DNA from 3 places in the Streptomyces sp. NPDC039480 genome. Region 3 is predicted to be linked to each of the others. Evidence: riboswitches for the same ligand, from Rfam matches in the RefSeq annotation. Region 3 holds a riboswitch; each other region holds the start of a gene.
What was found. A riboswitch is a leader RNA that binds a small molecule or an ion and turns the genes downstream of it on or off. The one in region 3 is predicted to bind cobalamin.
Positions count from the first base shown of each region.

Region 1: another riboswitch for cobalamin. It lies ahead of ACZ56E_RS11510 (energy-coupling factor ABC transporter permease); the one in region 3 lies ahead of ACZ56E_RS09560 (ribonucleoside-diphosphate reductase subunit alpha).
Region 2: another riboswitch for cobalamin. It lies ahead of metE (5-methyltetrahydropteroyltriglutamate--homocysteine S-methyltransferase); the one in region 3 lies ahead of ACZ56E_RS09560 (ribonucleoside-diphosphate reductase subunit alpha).

Region 1 is NZ_JBVITX010000003.1:187,184-189,434, forward strand. Features, by position in the region: gene cbiQ (cobalt ECF transporter T component CbiQ) at 1-132, opposite strand, end outside; gene ACZ56E_RS11505 (energy-coupling factor ABC transporter substrate-binding protein) at 139-561, opposite strand; gene ACZ56E_RS11510 (energy-coupling factor ABC transporter permease) at 561-1,289, opposite strand; cobalamin riboswitch at 1,320-1,503, opposite strand; gene ACZ56E_RS11515 (APH(3') family aminoglycoside O-phosphotransferase) at 1,607-2,251, opposite strand, start outside.
Region 2 is NZ_JBVITX010000001.1:981,758-984,008, reverse strand. Features, by position in the region: gene ACZ56E_RS03640 (hypothetical protein) at 1-799, shown strand, start outside; cobalamin riboswitch at 901-1,121, shown strand; gene metE (5-methyltetrahydropteroyltriglutamate--homocysteine S-methyltransferase) at 1,288-2,251, shown strand, end outside.
Region 3 is NZ_JBVITX010000002.1:769,389-771,639, reverse strand. Features, by position in the region: gene mctP (monocarboxylate uptake permease MctP) at 1-106, shown strand, start outside; gene ACZ56E_RS09565 (GNAT family N-acetyltransferase) at 187-687, shown strand; cobalamin riboswitch at 749-871, shown strand; gene ACZ56E_RS09560 (ribonucleoside-diphosphate reductase subunit alpha) at 1,003-2,251, shown strand, end outside.

The sequences.
Region 1 (2,251 bases), on a different contig from region 3:
CACCAGGACGGCGCCCGGCCAGGGCGGCAGCGAGATGGCCAGGACGGTGAGGCCGAGACCGAGCACGGCCTTGTCCACGGGATGCCGGCGGCGCCAGCGACTGCTGTGCGCCGCCGCGTCGATGGGCAGCACGCCGGGTCAGACCCGCTCGGTCCCGGACCGGGGGCCGTCCACGTCGACCGGCTCACCGGAGCCGGTCGACGTGGACGGCCCCACTGCTTCCGTCCCCGCTGCTTCTGGTCGCGTCGCTTCGTCCCGTGCCTGTTCCGCGCCCTGGCGGCGGCCCTTGCGCAGCCCGAAGTAGTACGCGAGGACGCCCGCGCCGATGGCCGCCTGCAGGGCGAACAGCGCCGACTCGACTTCCCCGGACGGGGGTTCGTACAGCGGCGAGAACCATGGATCATAGTCCGGGTCGATCTCGGTGATCGCCGTCTCGGCCTGGGCGTCGGCGCCGGCGAACGGCTCTTCCTCGTCGTCGCCGAGACCGAGCGCCAGGGGAAGGACCGCGAGCGCGGCGACGATGAGGAGCAGCAGTGTGTTGATCTTCGCGTTCCGGCTCATCAGGCGCTGGCCCCCGTCTCGGTCTTCTTCGTCGTGTCCGCCTTCTTCGCGGTGTCCGCCTGCTTGCGCTGCAGCAGTACGCCGAGGCGGGTCAGTTCGCCCTTGCTGGACTGCACGAGCAGACGCATCACCAGGACGGTGAGCAGGCCTTCGCTGACGGCCAGGGGGATCTGCGTGACGGCGAAGATGCCGCCGAACTTGCCCAGGGCGCCCAGGAAACCGCTGCCGGGGTCGGGGAACGCGAGGGCCAGCTGGACGCTGGTGACGCAGTACGTGGTCAGGTCGGCGACGAATGCCCCGAAGAACACGGTGACCATGAGCGGCACGTCGTACCGCCTCAGGAGCCGGTAGACCGCGTAACCCGCCCAGGGGCCGATGATCGCCATGGAGAACACGTTGGCGCCCAGGGTGGTGAGTCCGCCGTGGGCGAGCAGCAGGGCCTGGAAGAGCAGGGTGATGGTGCCGAGCACCGTCATGATCGGTGGCCGGAACAGGATCGCCCCGAGCCCGGTCCCCGTCGGGTGCGAGCAACTGCCCGTCACCGAGGGGATTTTCAACGCGGAAAGGACAAACGTGAAGGCCCCGGAGGCACCGAGGAGCAGCGTGCTCTCCGGGTGTTCCTTGACTTCACGGGTCAGGGAGCGGACTCCGTGGACGACGAACGGCGCGGACGCTACGCCCCAGGCGATCGCGTGCGCCGGCGGGAGGAAACCCTCGGCTATGTGCATGGCTCAGCAGACCCTCTCCAGCACCTCGTGGATGGACAACGTGCCTTGGCCGGTCTCCTGGCTGACGGGTCGTACCGACCGGACTCCGCCTTCCCGGGTACGTGTGCACCCAGTGGCTGCCGCGAGGGCTGGAGCCGGACTTCCCGATCACAGTGGCGAGGGCCGCACCGGCATCACACCGGATTTCCCGAGCACCAAGGCGTGGTGACACTAGTGCGCAAAGATCTGCCTGACAACTTGCACGCGGGTCGCGCCGGTGGCACACCCGAGCGCACACCACCACCGCGTACGCCCCTGCTCAGAGGCTGTCCGCCCGGTCAGAAGAATTCGTCGAGCAGCCGGTAGAAGTCCAGCTTCTCCTTGTCGGCCGCGGTCGCCGTCTGCTCCTCGTACCGCCGCAGGAACCGTTCGGCGTACTCGGGTCCGAACCAGGGGTCTTCCTCGTGCGCCAACTCCCTTACGAGTATGGCGAGATCGGTGTGCCGGTCCGCCCTGCCGAGGCGGACGACGTCGATGACTCCGGTGACGCGGCAGGTGTCGGGGTCGAGGAGGACGTTCTCCGGGGTGAGGTCGCCGTGGGTGACGACCAGGTCCTCCGCCGCCGGGCGGGTGCGGCGCAGTTCGTCGAGGAGGCGCTGCCCGGTCCATCCGGCGCGCTCCTCGTCGAGATCGTCCAGGTCCAGCAGGCCTTCGGCGACGTGGTGTGCGGCCTGCTCCATGGTGACCGGCAGGGAGCGGTCGAACGGGCAGTCCTCCAGGGGCAGTCGGTGCAGGGCTCCGGCGAGGTCGGCGAGCGACTCGGCCACGGCGTACCGCTGCTCCGCAGGCCACTCGTCGGCGGCCGGTCTGCCGGGCACCGCCTCGGTCACCAGCCACGCCGTGCGGTCGTCGGCGCCCCGCTCGACGATGCGCGGCACCGGGATGCCCCGCCCGGCGAGCCAGGCGAGGCGGTCGGCCTCGCC
Region 2 (2,251 bases), on a different contig from region 3:
GCTGGAGCTCGTCGGCGCCATCGGCTCCCTCGTCACCCTGCTGACCGCCGTCCTCTTCTACTTCGGCTGGGCGAGCACCGACGCCGAGACCAAGGCGCTCGGGCTGCGCGACACCGTCTTCCACTTCTCGACCAGCGACTACCTGCTGCGCAGCGTCGGCGCCCTCTACCTCCCGGCCTGGTTCGCGGCAGGCATCGCGCTCGGCACGCTCGGAGTGCTCCGCTGGGCGGCGGGCGCACCGGAACGGCTCGCCCGCGCCGTGCGCGTGCTGCGGTTCGCGTGGGCGGTGCCCCTCGCCCTCGTACCGCTGTATCCGCTCAACCCCTGGCTGTTCGACCTGCTGCTGCCGCTCGCCGCGATCGGCGGCTTCGCGCTCAACGCGTACGCCCGGACGCGTGACCGCCGGGACCTGCGGCTCTGGGGGCTCACCCTCTTCATCTGCGTCCTGTCGCTGTTCTGGGCCGTGTCGACGTACGCGGCGATCGCGGGCCGCGGCCGGGCGGAGCTGACCGAACGGACCCTGCGCAGCGACTTCCCGGCTGTCGCCGTCTTCAGCGAGAAGGATCTGATGATCCGCGGCGGCGGCAGCTGCTTCCGTCGCGTCACCGACAAGGGCAGCCAGTACGCGTACGAGTACGGCGGGCTGCGGCTGTTCCACGTCTCCGGAGACCGCGTCTTCCTGGTGCCCCGCTACTGGACGCCCGAGGACGGCACCCTCTACGTCCTCAAGGAGGGGCCGGGTCAACGCGTCGACCTGCTCAGCGGGACCGGTCACCGGGAGCGGGAGTGCCGGGGATAGCCAACCGGCGTGGCGTCGCGGGTGGCTCGTGTGTGGCCCCGCGTGTCGCACCTCACTTTTCGGATCCTGCCGTGATCCGGACCACCGGGGGACGGCGTCGTAAAGTGATCAGTGCAGCTGGTTCGCCCCGTCCGCCAGGCGGGAGCGTCGCAAGAGGGAACCCGGTGGAAATCCGGGACTGCCCCGCAGCGGTGAGCGGGAACGACCGCCGTCACACGCACTGGGACCGGAGACCGGTCCTGGGAAGCGACGGCCAGTAGGCGTCCTCCCCCAGGAGGATGTGCCCGCGAGTCCGAAGACCTGCCCGCTGTCCGCGCGCGAACCCTTTCGGGCGCGGATATCCCGGTGACCTCGAGGGCGGGTCGGCGCACACATCGGACGGACGGCCGCGCCACCCGCGCGATCCCTCCCCCGTCCGGTCGGTCGCCCCTTCGCGCTCTCGTCCCGTCCCCGGGATCTCAGGGATTCATCTCGCGAAGGAGATCTCCGTGACCACCAAGCCCGCAGCCGCGGCAGCACGGGCCACCGTGTACGGCTACCCCCGCCAGGGCGGCAACCGCGAACTGAAGAAGGCGATCGAGGGCTACTGGAAGGGCCGCGTCACCGCCGACGCCCTCCGTACCGCCGCCGCCGACCTCCGCCGCGCGAACTGGCAGGAACTCGCCGACGCCGGCATCGGCGAAGTCCCGACCGGCGACTTCTCGTACTACGACCACGTCCTGGACACCACCGTCATGGTCGGCGCCGTCCCCGAACGGCACCGCAGCGCGGTCGAGACGAACACGCTCGACGGCTACTTCGCGATGGCGCGCGGCACTCAGGACGTGGCGCCGCTGGAGATGACCAAGTGGTTCGACACGAACTACCACTATCTGGTGCCCGAGTTGGGCCCGGGGACGGTCTTCAGCGCCGATTCGACCAAGCAGGTCACCGAGTTCAAGGAGGCCCGGGCCCTCGGCCTCTCGGCCCGGCCCGTCCTCGTCGGCCCGGTCACCTACCTGCTGCTGGCCAAGCCCGCGCCCGGGGTGGCCCCCGACTTCGACCCGCTGACCCTCCTCGACCGTCTCCTGCCGGTGTACGCCGAGGTCCTCGCGGACCTGCGCGCGGCGGGCGCCGAGTGGGTGCAGCTCGACGAGCCCGCCCTCGTCCAGGACCGCACGCCGGCCGAACTGAACGCGGCCGAGCGCGCCTACCGCGACCTGGGCGCCCTCACCGACCGCCCCAAGCTGCTCGTCGCCTCCTACTTCGACCGGCTCGGCGCCGCCCTGCCGGTGCTCGCCAAGGCCCCGGTCGACGGCCTCGCCCTCGACTTCACCGGGGCGGCCGCCGCCAACCTCGACGCGCTCGCCGCCGTGGGCGGCCTGCCCGGCAAGCGGCTCGTCGCCGGTGTCGTCAACGGCCGCAACATCTGGGTCAACGACCTGGAGCAGTCCCTCGCCACGCTCGGCACCC
Region 3 (2,251 bases):
GCCCGAGGGCATCGACGAGACGTCGCCGGAGGACTACACGGCGGACGCCGGCGACCCCGGCGTCGTCCAGGAACTGCCGAAGGCGACAGCGGGCGCCGGGCACTGATCCGCACCACCGCGCACGCGACTCGGGCCGCCGGAAAAAACCGGCGGCCCTTTGTCGTACCCGTGTTGCACACTGCGCCCATGGATTTCACGATCAGCATCAGAGAGGCACGACCCGAGGACTACGAGACCATCGGCGAGCTCACCGCGCAGGCCTATCTCTCCGAGGGGCACCTGGACTTCGGCGCGGAGGACCCCTATCTCACGGTGCTGCGCGACGTGCCGGCGCGGGCGGCGGCGGCCGAGGTCCTGGTGGCCGCGGCGGACGGGCAGGTGCTCGGCTGCGTCACCTACGTGCCGGCCGGCGGCCCGATGGCCGACATCGCGCGGGACAACGAGGCGGAGATCCGCATGCTGGCCGTCTCCCCCGAGACGCGGGGCCGGGGCGTGGGCGAGACGCTCGTACGGGAGTGCGTGCGACGCGCCGAGGAGGCGGGCCGCGGCGCGCTCGTCCTGTCCACGCAGAGGTCCATGCACGCCGCCCACCGGCTGTACGAGCGCCTCGGCTTCGTGCGGACGCCCGAGCGCGACTGGAGGCCGATCGAGACGGTGCCACTGCTGACGTACGCATTGAAACTCTAGTCACCGCCCCCGCAAGCCGACACAAGATGTGGGCCTGCTTCAAGAGCGCGGCACAAGATGTATGCTCATGCTCGCTGTCGCCGCAGGGGAATCCGGTGCAAGTCCGGAACTGTCCCGCAACGGTAGACGTGTACGCATTTGTCGTACGCGGAGTCCGAAGACCTGCCGGCAGTGCACCCGTGCCGTCCGGCCCGGGTGCCGACCGTCCGGGCCTCGTGGAATGGGCCGGTGGACGCGGTACGCCGCCCTGCCCGGGTGCGCCCGTGTGTGCCGTCCTCTCCCCCAGGCCCAGAGCCGAGCGAGGGAGAGCTCCACGTGACCATCGCGCCTGCCGAACCTGCGTCAGCGCTGTCACAGTCGACCGCCGAGGGTACCGAAGGCACCGACGGACCGGGGGCCGCGCTGCTGCGGACCCTGACCGACCTCACCGCCGACCTCCCCGACACCGACCCCGGCCGGGTCGCCGCCGCCGCGCTGCGCGGCCGGTCGGCCAGAGCCGACGAGTCGGAGCTGCGCGAGCTGGCGACCGAGGCGGCCGCGGGGCTCATCTCGGAGGACCCGGCCTACTCCCGGCTCGCCGCCCGGCTGCTCACCCTCTCCATCACCGCCGAGGCCGCGTCGCAGGGCGTGCGCTCCTTCACCGAGTCGATCGCCGTCGGCCACCGCGAGGGCCTGATCGCCGACCGCACGGCGTCCTTCGTCACCGAACACGCGGCCCGGCTCGACGCGCTCGTGGAGGCCGCGCTCGCCGACGGCGCCGACCTCCGCTTCGAGTACTTCGGCCTGCGCACCCTGCACAGCCGCTATCTGCTGCGCCACCCCATCACCCGGCAGGTCATCGAGACGCCGCAGCACTTCATGCTGCGCGTGGCGAGCGGCCTCGCGGAGGACGGCAGCGCACGCGCGCTCGACGAAGTGGCCGCGCTGTACCGCCTGATGAGCCGCCTGGACTACCTGCCGTCCTCGCCGACGCTCTTCAACTCCGGCACCCGCCACCCGCAGATGTCGTCCTGCTACCTCCTCGACTCCCCGCTGGACGAGCTCGACTCGATCTACGACCGCTACCACCAGGTCGCGCGGCTCTCCAAGCACGCGGGCGGCATCGGCCTCTCGTACTCCCGCATCCGCTCCCGGGGTTCGCTGATCCGCGGGACGAACGGGCACTCGAACGGCATCGTGCCGTTCCTGAAGACCCTGGACGCCTCGGTCGCCGCCGTGAACCAGGGCGGCCGGCGCAAGGGCGCGGCCGCGGTCTACCTGGAGACCTGGCACTCCGACATCGAGGAGTTCCTGGAGCTGCGCGACAACACGGGTGAGGACCAGCGGCGCACGCACAACCTCAACCTCGCGCACTGGATCCCCGACGAGTTCATGCGCCGGGTCGCCGCCGACCAGCAGTGGTCGCTGTTCTCGCCGTCCGACGTGCCCGAGCTCGTCGACCTGTGGGGCGAGGAGTTCGACGCCGCCTACCGCGCCGCCGAGGCCGCCGGGCTCGCGAAGAAGACCATGTCGGCCCGTGACCTGTACGGCCGCATGATGCGCACCCTCGCGCAGACCGGCAACG